3 regions of the Micrococcus porci genome follow, and region 3 is predicted to be linked to each of the others. Evidence: riboswitches for the same ligand, from Rfam matches in the RefSeq annotation. Region 3 holds a riboswitch; each other region holds the start of a gene.

Region 1 (3,263 bases), 400 kb from region 3:
GCCCTCGAGGAGCTTGTAGACGACGTCGAGGTACTCGTCGGCGTGCTCGTAGCGCTCGTCGTGCTCCATCTGGTCGTCCTGGCCCATGTTCTGGGCGGCGGAGGGCAGGTAGCCGGTGACCACGTTCCAGCCGACGCGGCCGCCCGTGAGGTGGTCGAGCGTGGCGAGGCGGCGGGCGAACGGGTAGGGGTGCTCGTAGGCGGTGCCGGCGGTGACGCCGAAGCCGAGGTGCTCGGTGACCGCGGCCATCGCGGAGACGAGCAGGAACGGGTCGTTCACGGGGGTCTGCGCGCCGGTCCTGATGGCGGCCTCGGAGGTGCCGCCGTACACGGAGTACGGGCCGAGGACGTCGGCGATGAACAGGCCGTCGAAGAGGCCCTTCTCCAGCGTCTGCGCCAGGCGCGTCCAGTAGCCGAGGGTGTTGTAGTCGCGGGCGTGGTCGTCGGGGTGACGCCAGAGCCCCGGGGACTGGTGGGCGACGCAGTTCATGTCGAATGCGTTGAAGAGGATCTCGCGGTGCTCGTCCGGGCGGGTGGGTGCTCCGGCCCCGGCGTTCTCGGCGGTGCTCATGGGTCTCCTTTCCAGGGCCGCCCGGTCGCAGGGGCGCGGCCGGGCGGGCGACGGTTCCGCACCATGCAACGCCGACGCGACCGGCGGTGGAAGTCGGTCCGGCCCAGGGGTTCATGACGGCCTCGCCGGGCCCGGCCACGCGTCCGGCGCCCGGTTCGTGACGTGCCCCGACCGTGACGACATGCCCTGACCGTGACGGAGGACACGTCCGTGGGTGGCGGCCCTGTCGCGGCCCAGCGGCACCCCAGCGCTGAGCCAGAGAAACCTGCTTCCTCCACCCTGCGGAGACGACCGAAACGTCTGGCTCGGCCCTGGGCCCTGCGCCGGTTGCGTGCCGGACCCCGTCACCCGCTCCGACGCCCGCCTCGTGTCCGACGCCGCCGCAGCCGGAGGGTGCCGCGGCGCCGCGGAGATGACCGCTCACCGCCGCCCCGTGGATCCCACGCCCACCTCTTCCTACGGTGAGGGCAGCGATCAAGAGAACCGACTCCCTACGGCTCTGGCCGAGTCGGTCGGCAACCCCTTCACCGTGACGGGGTGCCCCAGATGACGATCCGGCCGCGACAGCGGCAAGCACGGCCCAGGGGTGCACGCCCCCGGCGCCGGTGAGGACACCCGCCCACCGACCCTGAGAGCGATCCGCATGCACCCGCTGACCCCCACGGCACCGTCGTCTGCGGTGCCGGCCTCGACACCGCAGCATCACCGCACATCCGGACGAGCTCACCCACTCAGGAGGAACCGATGAGCATCCCTCTCAGCGTCTTCGACCCCGTGCTGCTGCCGGCCGAGACCGATCCCCGCGAGGCGATCGACGACGCACGCACGCTGGCGGCCGCCGCCGACGCCCTCGGCTACCGGCGCCTCTGGCACGGCGAGCACCACCTGAACCCCGGGGTGCTGGGGTCGAACCCGGCACTGACCCTCGCCCTGGTCGGCCCCGTCACCCAGCACATCCGGCTGGGGTCGGCGGCGTCGTTGGTGGGGCCGCGCACCCCGCTGGTCCTGGCCGAGGACTTCGGGCTGCTCGCCGCGGCCTTCCCCGGCCGGATCGACCTCGGCCTGGGCCGCGCCGCAGCCCCCGGCGGTCCGCCGCCGGGCACCCGGGCCGAGACCCCGACGGGCGACGGCGGACCCGCACAGGACCCGCAGCGTGAACCCGCCGGAGCCGGCGCCTCCTCCGGCCAGGACCCCGCCGCCGGTCCGAGCGAGGTCGACGGCGTGGTGATCCCCGCCGCCCCGGACCTGTCCGCGGCCCTCGGCTCTCCGCTGCGCGCGGCCTCCCGGGCCCTGCTGCCCACACCGTCCACCCCGGCCCTCGACTACGGGGCCCAGGTGGACCTGCTGCTGGGCCTGCTGGACGGGACGGCGCAGCACGACGGCGCCGCGCTGGGCCAGGTCGTCGCCCGTCCGGCGGTCGACGTCGAACCGTGGGTCCTCGGCTCCGGCCCCGGCGTCTCCGCCGAGGTCGCGGCCCGCCGCGGGCTGCGCTTCGGCGCGAACTACCACGTCAGCCCCGCCGGCACCGTCGCCGCCGTCCGCCGGTACCGGGAGCTGTTCCGCCCCTCGCCCGAGGTGCCCTGTCCCGTGGTGTCCGTCTCCGCCGAGGTCCTGATCGCAGACACCGCCGCCGAAGCCCGCCGACGGGCCAGCGGCTACGCCGCGTGGGTGCTGTCGATCCGCTCCGGCGCCGGCGCGGTCCCCTACCCCTCGCCCGCGCACCCCGAGCCCTCCCGCACGCCGCAGGAGGAGGCCCTGGTCGCCGACCGCCTCCAGACCCGTTTCGTCGGCACGGCCGAGCAGGTCGCCGAACGACTCGACGCGCTGGCCCGGCTCACCGGAGCGGACGAGCTGCTCATCAGCGCCTCGGCCCACCGGGTGGAACACCGCGTCGAGACCCTGACCCGACTCGCCGAGATCTGGAGGACCGCATGAGCACCCCCACGCCCACCCTGGGCATCGCCCTGACCACCCAGACCCCCGCCGACGCCCGCGGCCACTGGACCCGGCTGTCCCAGGCCCTGGAGGAGACGAGCCTGGACTGGGCCGTCCTCACCGACCCGCTCGGCACCGCCCCGCAGGCGGGGACGCACCGGATCGACGCCGTCCTCGCGGCCTGCTGGACGGCCACCCGCACGCACCGGATCGGCCTGGTCCCGGAGGTCACCACCACCCACACCGAGCCGTTCCACGTGTCCATCGGGCTGGCCACCCTCGACCACGTCTCCCACGGCCGGGCCGGCTGGCTCGCGACCGTCTCCGCCGCGCCGGAGGTCTCCGCCCTGTTCGGCCGCCGCCGGCACCCGGCCGAACGGACCCCGGGGCTGCAGGCGTCGCGGGTGGACCTCGAGCTGTGGGAGGAGCTGCAGGACGCGGTGGCCGCCGTCCGCGACCTCTGGGAGAGCTGGGAGCCCGACGCCGAGATCCGGGACATCGCCACCGGCCGGTTCATCGACCGCGAGCGTGTGCACCACGTCGACGTCGAGGCCGAGCGGTTCAGCGTGCGCGGCCCCTCCATCACCCCGCGGCCGCCCCAGGGCCGGCTCCCCGTGCTGGTGGAGGCCGCAGGACCGGCCGGCCTGGAGGCTGCCCGCCGCACCGCCGACGTCGTCCTGCTCCCCGCCGCCGAGGTCGGCCGCACGGACGCCGCGCGGCTGCCGGATCGGCGTCGACGAGGCGCCACCCCGGCCGTG
Region 2 (3,263 bases), 1.2 Mb from region 3:
GCGCGAGTGCGCCCGCCACCAGTCTCAGCATCCGCACGGCCGGCGGTGCCGGCCACGATGGGGAGGGCCGACTGCGCACTGCCCTGGCGACCGGGTGTTGCGACCCGGCCGTTCCGGACGACGGCCTCACGCCGCGGGTGCCGTCAGCACCATGCGGAAGGGCTTGTCATTGTCCACGGTGGCGCTGAAGGTCATGGGTCCGGCCTTCTCCACGGGAGGGGTCGCCGCAGACCACCCACCACAGAGTGCCTCCGACCCCGCCATCCAGGTCTTCTCCCCCTCAGCGCCCCGCGAGGTGTGGATGTCCGTCTTGCCCGTCGCATCCGAAGGGCATAGCAGGATGACGCGCAGGACTGCGCCCTCCTGAGCGTCCACGGTGATCTGCTGCGTGCCCGTCCCGACCTTTTCTTGTAGAACGGACTCCGTCTCCGGATGGAGGTAGTCAGAGTCCGGATTCTGACGCGTGTACTCCTCCAGCGTCATCCCATCCTCCTGGAAGAGAGCCGCCGGCAACGCTTCCCCGTCACGCGAGGCCTGAGTGTCGACGTCGGAGGAGCTGCCCGTGGCGGCCGACGCCGAAGGGCTCGCACTTGCAGAAGCTGCGGACGCGCTCGAGGGGGTCGGGTTTTCAGCCTGAGAGGTGGAGCACCCGGAGATCGTCGCGCCGACGAGAACAGCGGCGGCGAGGGCGGCTAGACGACGTGAAGGAGAAAGTGGGAAGAGCGGAAACATGGGAGGCCTGTTCGTCGAGGGAAGAGAAGTCGATGGTCCGGCGTCCGGCGTCGGGCGCCCTGCGCCCGACGCCGGACCACGCGCCGCATCAGAGCTTGTAGTGCTGGAAGTAGAACTGCTGCCACGGGGTGTAGAACGACCCACTGCGCAGGGTGACCACATTGCAGGCCCTGTTCAGCATCTGACGGTTCCACGTCCCCTGCGCACGCTTGGCACCAATGGCAAGCTTGCCTCCGTTCGTGTAGGTGCTGGGCACCTTCCATGTCCCGCTCACAGTGTTGGTGGAGGAGTAGCTCACTCCCACTCGGGTGCCGACCTTCGCGGAGACCCCCGCGAGGATGGCACTGACATCTCCGGACACCTCGCCCGTGATGTCGCCGCTGACACCGAACGTCCGCCCGGTGGCGATGGTGAGCGTCACACCAGGCGCCCCGGACACCGAAGAATAAGATGAGTAGGACTGCTTGAAGGTGTTCGACGTCACTGAGGTGTTCGTCCAATACTCCTCGGCGCAGTACGCGTCCGGCGAGACGGCCTCTCCATCCCCGGGAGTCGTTGCCGCCCCCGCTGCCGGAGCCACCATCAGTGAGGCGGCGACCACGGTGCCGGACGCCAGGGCCGCCAGCTTCTTCTTGATATTCATCCGCATGATTCGATCCCTTTCAGAGAACCGTATGCGGGGGCCGTGGGCTGCGGTCTCGAGCTCCCCCCCCCTCTCGAGTAAGTGAATCGTGATGGCCCGCCGTGCCATGTGTCAAGCATCACATTTTCATGTGATCCCCCTCGCCGTCGAAGATGCTGGAGGGGTCGTCCTCCCACCCGATCGGTGCATCCGACTGCGACCCCGCGCGTCGCCCACGCTCCGGACCGCTTTTGACCGCCCCACGGACCCCTCCGTAGGCTGGTCCCCAGAATCACGAGTTCCCGTCATTCACGGCCCTGGCCGGCGGGACGGCAACCCTCTCACGCAGTAGTGGGGTGCTCCAGGTGATGATTCGGCCCCTCGGACACCCCGGCGGGCAAGTACCGCGTCTCCGCGGATCCGGGCGATCCGCGTTCCCGCTGTCTGCGGAGCCGCGTCAGTCGTCGGAAGAGGACGCGCGCCATGACCCTGATCCACGCACCCCACACCGCCGCGTGGGACACCGACCTGTCCCTCGGCAACCTCCGCTCCGGCCTCTCGGCCTTCCCCACCGGGGTCGTCGCGCTGGCGGGCCTCGCCGACGACGTCCCCGAGGTGATGGTGTCCTCCTCCTTCGGCGTGGGCATCTCCTGGGAGCCGGCCCTCGTGTCCTTCTCCGCGCAGAACAGCTCCCGCACCTGGCCGCGCCTGCGCCGGGCCGGGGCGATCGGCGTCTCCCTGCTCGCGGCGGACCAGACGCCACTGTGCCGTCAGCTGGCCGCCCGCGAGGGCGACCGCTTCGCCGGTCTCGACGTGCACCGCAGCCCGCACGACGCCCTGCTGATCGGGGGCTCCTCGCTCTGGCTCGAGACGCGGGTGCACGCCGAGGTCCCGGCGGGCGACCACACGGTGGTGCTGCTGGAGGTGACGGCCTTCGCGGATCACACGGACGACGCTCCCCCGGCCGCCCTGCACCGCAATCTCTTCCACGGCCTGCGCGCGCTCTGAGAGAACTCCAGGTGAACATTTCAGCCCCTGGTCCCCGGTCGGCGAGATCCGTGCAATGATGGAGCCTGAAGTTGATTCAGCTGTATCTCGCAATTCACTGCTTGTCGGGCCGGTCCGCCGGATCCGGATGAGCGTTGGGCAGGCGGTTCAGTTCTACCGCTTCACCCGTGTGCGACTCCGCACCCGGCCCAACCGCCCGCATCACCGCGGGCACATCGAAAGGACACCAACATGGCTGTTGGCACCGTCAAGTGGTTCAACTCCGAGAAGGGCTACGGCTTCATCGCCCCCGAGGACGGCTCCGCCGACGTCTTCGTGCACTTCTCCGCCATCCAGGGCAACGGCTTCAAGGAGCTGCAGGAGAACGACCGCGTCGAGTTCGAGACCCAGCAGGGTCCCAAGGGCCTGCAGGCCGCCGACGTCACCAAGCTCTGAACCACACCGGTTCACTGATCGGCTGACGCCGATCCACCACGGCCCCCGCCACTCCGCACGGAGCGCGGGGGCCGTCGTCGTCGCGAGCGCGCCGCCCGCTCCGCGCCCGAGACCGCGAGCACGGCACACGCCGTCCACACCGCGGCGGACGGGCCCAGGGGCGCCGCCGCCAGTCCCGCCGCCGCGGGCAGCACCACCTGGCCCAGCCGGTTGCCCATCAGCCGCACCGCCAGGGCGGTGGAGCGCCAGGCGTGCGGCACGGCCTCACTGATCACGGACATCGTCAGCGGCTGCCCGACGCCCAGGGTGAGCCCGCCCGCCACCGCGGCCGCGGCGGCCAGCCAGAGCAGCCCGGAGGTCATCCCCACGGGCACCGCCGCGATCGTCGCCGCGGACGCCCACAGCGCCACCGCCAGCAGCAGCTCGCGTGAGAACCGGCGGCGCAGCCGCGGCAGGAACACGCGGG
Region 3 (3,263 bases):
ATGGTGACGAACGGAAACCGGCCGCCCCAGGGCGCACCGTCCGGGGCCGGTGAGGACGGCCCCGTGGAGCCGTCGCAGCCGCCGAGCATGTTGGGTGCGACGACGAACCAGCGGTCCGTGTCCACGGCCAGGCCCGGCCCGATCAGCTCCTCCCACCAGCCCGCGGACTCGTCGCGGCGGTGGGAGGCCACGTGGGAGTCGCCCGTGAGGGCGTGCAGGACGAGCACGGCGTTGGCGCCGTCCTCGGCGAGCGTGCCCCACGTCTCGAAGGCGAGCTCGACGCCCGGCAGGCGTCCGCCGGCCTCGAGCTCCAGCGGGCCCACGGAGAGCGTGCGGAACTCGCCGGCGGGGAGGCGGTCGGCCGGCCGCGCGTCGTGCGGGGCGGCGGAGCGGGCGGAGGGGGCGGCCTCGCCCTGCGGGCCTTGGTGCGGACGATGGGCGGCGTGGCCGGGCAGGATGCGGGGGTCGATGGCGGTCATGGCCCTCAGTCCTGCTCGGCGGCATCGGCGGCGTCGAGGGCGGCGGCCGCGGCCGCGAAGCCCTTGTCCAGGTCTGCGAGGATGTCCTCCACGTCCTCCAGGCCCAGGGAGAGCCGCACCAGCCCCGGTGTCACCCCGGCGGCGCGCTGCTCGTCCTCGGCCAGCTGGGCGTGCGTCGTCGACGCCGGGTGCACCACCAGCGAGCGGACGTCCCCGATGTTCGCCACGTGGTGGTGCAGCTCGAGGCCGTCCACGAAGGCGGCCCCCGCGGCGGCACCCCCCGCGATCTCGAAGGACACGAACGCGCCGGCGCCCCGGGGCAGCAGCTCCTGGGCGCGGGCGTGCCACGGGCTGGACTCGAGCCCGGGGTGGGACACGGACTCCACCTGGGGGTGGCCCTCCAGGTGGCGGGCCACGGCCAGCGCGCTGGCGACGGCCCGGTCCATGCGCAGGGACAGGGTCTCCAGGCCCAGGTTCACCAGGAACGCGTTGAACGGGGAGATGGCCGAGCCGTAGTCGCGCAGCAGCTGCACGCGGGCCTTGAGGACGAAGGCGAGGTTCGCTCCGAGGGGCGAGCCCACGCCCAGGTCCCGGGCGTAGACCAGGCCGTGGTAGGACTCGTCCGGCTCGTTGAACCCCGGGAACCGCTCCGGGTCCCGCGCGAAGTCGAACCGGCCGGAGTCCACGATCACGCCGGCCATCGCGGCCGCGTGCCCGCCGAGGTACTTCGTGGCGGAGTGGACCACGACGTCCGCCCCGTGCTCGAACGGCCGCAGCAGGTAGGGGGTCGTGAGGGTGTTGTCCACGATCAGGGGCACCCCGGCGTCGTGGGCCGCGGCGGCGACCCCGGCCACGTCCAGCACGTCCCCGCGCGGGTTCCCCAGGGCCTCCGCGAAGAAGGCCTTGGTCTCCGGGCGGGCCGCGGCGCGCCAGGCGTCCAGGTCGTCGGGGTCCTGCACGAAGGTGACCTCGACGCCGACGCGCGCCAGGGTGTGCTTGAACAGGTTCTGCGTGCCGCCGTAGAGGGAGGCGGAGGCGACGACGTGGTCACCGGCGCCGGCCACGTTGAGGATCGCGAACGTGGTGGCCGACTGGCCCGAGGCCAGCAGGAGGGCGCCCACACCGCCCTCGAGGGCCGCGATCTTCTCCTCCACCGCCGACTGTGTGGGGTTGCCGATGCGCGTGTAGATGGGGCCGAGGTCCGCGAGCGCGAAGCGGTCCGCCGCGACCTGGGCGGACGGGAAGTCGTACGAGGTGGTCTGGTAGATCGGCAGGGCCGTCGCCCCGAAGGCGTGCGGGGCGTCCGTGCCGGCGTGGATCTGCGTGGTGGAGAAGCCCCTGCGGGGGGTGGGCTGGGTGCTCATGGCTGGTCCTCCTGGGGAGTCAGGGACCTTCCCGGAACCGGGCCGGGCGCACCAGGGGTGCACGCCGCCCCGGGACGCCAGGGACGGCCCGCGCTTGCCGGCGCCCGGGTGCGGGGCCGGCCTGGTCGTCACCCGGGGCACCCCACCGCGGAGGAGGGTTGCCGGTCAGCTCGCCGGGGCCTTGCGCTGACTCTCGTGACCGTGGGCCTCAGTGTAGCGACACCGTCCTCCCCGATTTCGTCACACAGGTCACGCGCGGATACGCTTCCGGCACGGGGGCACCCGGCGCGTCAAGGGCCGGCCGTTCCTCGCAGCACGCACCCAGGTCAACCCCTCGGCCCGCCGGGGGAACGGAAGGATCCGCGCCGTGAACACCTGTCGCATGGACCACGTGTCCTACGCCGCCGGCCCGGAGGGCCTGGACGCCACCGTCGCCCGCATCGCCGAGCGGCTCGGCGTGGAGCGCGTCAAGGGCGGGATCCACCCGCGCTTCGGCACGCAGAACGCCCTGTTCCCCATGACCGGCAACCAGTACCTCGAGGTCGTCGAGGCCCTGGACCATCCCGCGTCCCTCAGCGCCCCGTTCGGCCAGCTGGTCCGCACGCGGTCCGAGCAGGGCGGCGGCTGGATGAGCTGGGCCGTGACCACGAACGACATCGGCCGCTTCGAGCGCCGCCTCGGCCGCGAGGCCGTCCCCGGCAACCGCCGCTTCCCGGACGGCCGCGAGCTCTCCTGGCGCCAGATCGGCGTCAAGGGCACCCTCGCCGACCCGCAGCTGCCGTTCATCCTGCGCTGGGCCGACGGCCAGGAGGACATGCACCCCTCGCAGGCCGCCCCGGCCCAGGCCTCGATCGCCCGGCTCTCGATCGCCGGCTCCCCGGACCGCCTGCGCGAGTGGCTGGGCGGCACGGAGGACGACGAGGTCGCCGACGTGTCCGTGGACTACGTGGCCCCCTCCGGCACCCCGGGCATCGTCTCCGTGACCTTCTCGACCCCGAAGGGCGAGGTCACGCTCTGACGTGCCGCCCGGCGCTCAGCCCAGCAGCCCCGCCCGCGCCAGCAGCGGGTAGCCCACGAACCCCACGGCATCGAGCAGGAAGTGCGCCAGCACCAGCGGCATGACGCGGCGCACCCGCAGGAACACCAGCACGAACACCGCCCCCATGAGTGCGTTGCCGATCCCCGGCCCCACACCCTGATACAGGTGGTACGCCCCGCGCAGCAGCGCGAGGGAGAGCACCACGGGCCAGGTGCGCAGCGGCAGGAACAGCCCCTCCGTGCCGGCCCATGACGACGACGCGCCCAGCCCCGCCTCGCGCAGGCGCTGGAGGTAGCCGAGCCGGTCGATCAGCCACGCCCCCACGATCACCTCCTCGAGCAGCGCGTGCCGTGCGGCCGAGAGGAGCAGGACGGGGACCTG

What was found. A riboswitch is a leader RNA that binds a small molecule or an ion and turns the genes downstream of it on or off. The one in region 3 is predicted to bind S-adenosylmethionine.
Region 1: another riboswitch for S-adenosylmethionine. It lies ahead of KW076_RS00665 (LLM class flavin-dependent oxidoreductase); the one in region 3 lies ahead of KW076_RS11345 (O-acetylhomoserine aminocarboxypropyltransferase/cysteine synthase family protein).
Region 2: another riboswitch for S-adenosylmethionine. It lies ahead of KW076_RS04365 (flavin reductase family protein); the one in region 3 lies ahead of KW076_RS11345 (O-acetylhomoserine aminocarboxypropyltransferase/cysteine synthase family protein).

What each region holds. Positions count from the first base shown of each region.
Region 1 covers NZ_CP083691.1:149,238-152,500, forward strand. The annotation lists gene KW076_RS00660 (LLM class flavin-dependent oxidoreductase) at 1-570, opposite strand, end outside; SAM riboswitch class IV at 1,043-1,152, shown strand; gene KW076_RS00665 (LLM class flavin-dependent oxidoreductase) at 1,315-2,505, shown strand; gene KW076_RS00670 (LLM class flavin-dependent oxidoreductase) at 2,502-3,263, shown strand, end outside.
Region 2 covers NZ_CP083691.1:909,225-912,487, reverse strand. The annotation lists gene KW076_RS04380 (hypothetical protein) at 1-19, opposite strand, end outside; gene KW076_RS04375 (hypothetical protein) at 127-483, opposite strand; gene KW076_RS04370 (hypothetical protein) at 821-1,375, opposite strand; SAM riboswitch class IV at 1,645-1,764, shown strand; gene KW076_RS04365 (flavin reductase family protein) at 1,838-2,362, shown strand; gene KW076_RS04360 (cold-shock protein) at 2,594-2,797, shown strand; gene KW076_RS04355 (MFS transporter) at 2,809-3,263, opposite strand, start outside.
Region 3 covers NZ_CP083691.1:2,397,172-2,400,434, forward strand. The annotation lists gene metX (homoserine O-acetyltransferase MetX) at 1-479, opposite strand, end outside; gene KW076_RS11345 (O-acetylhomoserine aminocarboxypropyltransferase/cysteine synthase family protein) at 485-1,843, opposite strand; SAM riboswitch class IV at 1,929-2,044, opposite strand; gene KW076_RS11350 (VOC family protein) at 2,211-2,861, shown strand; gene KW076_RS11355 (CPBP family intramembrane glutamic endopeptidase) at 2,877-3,263, opposite strand, start outside.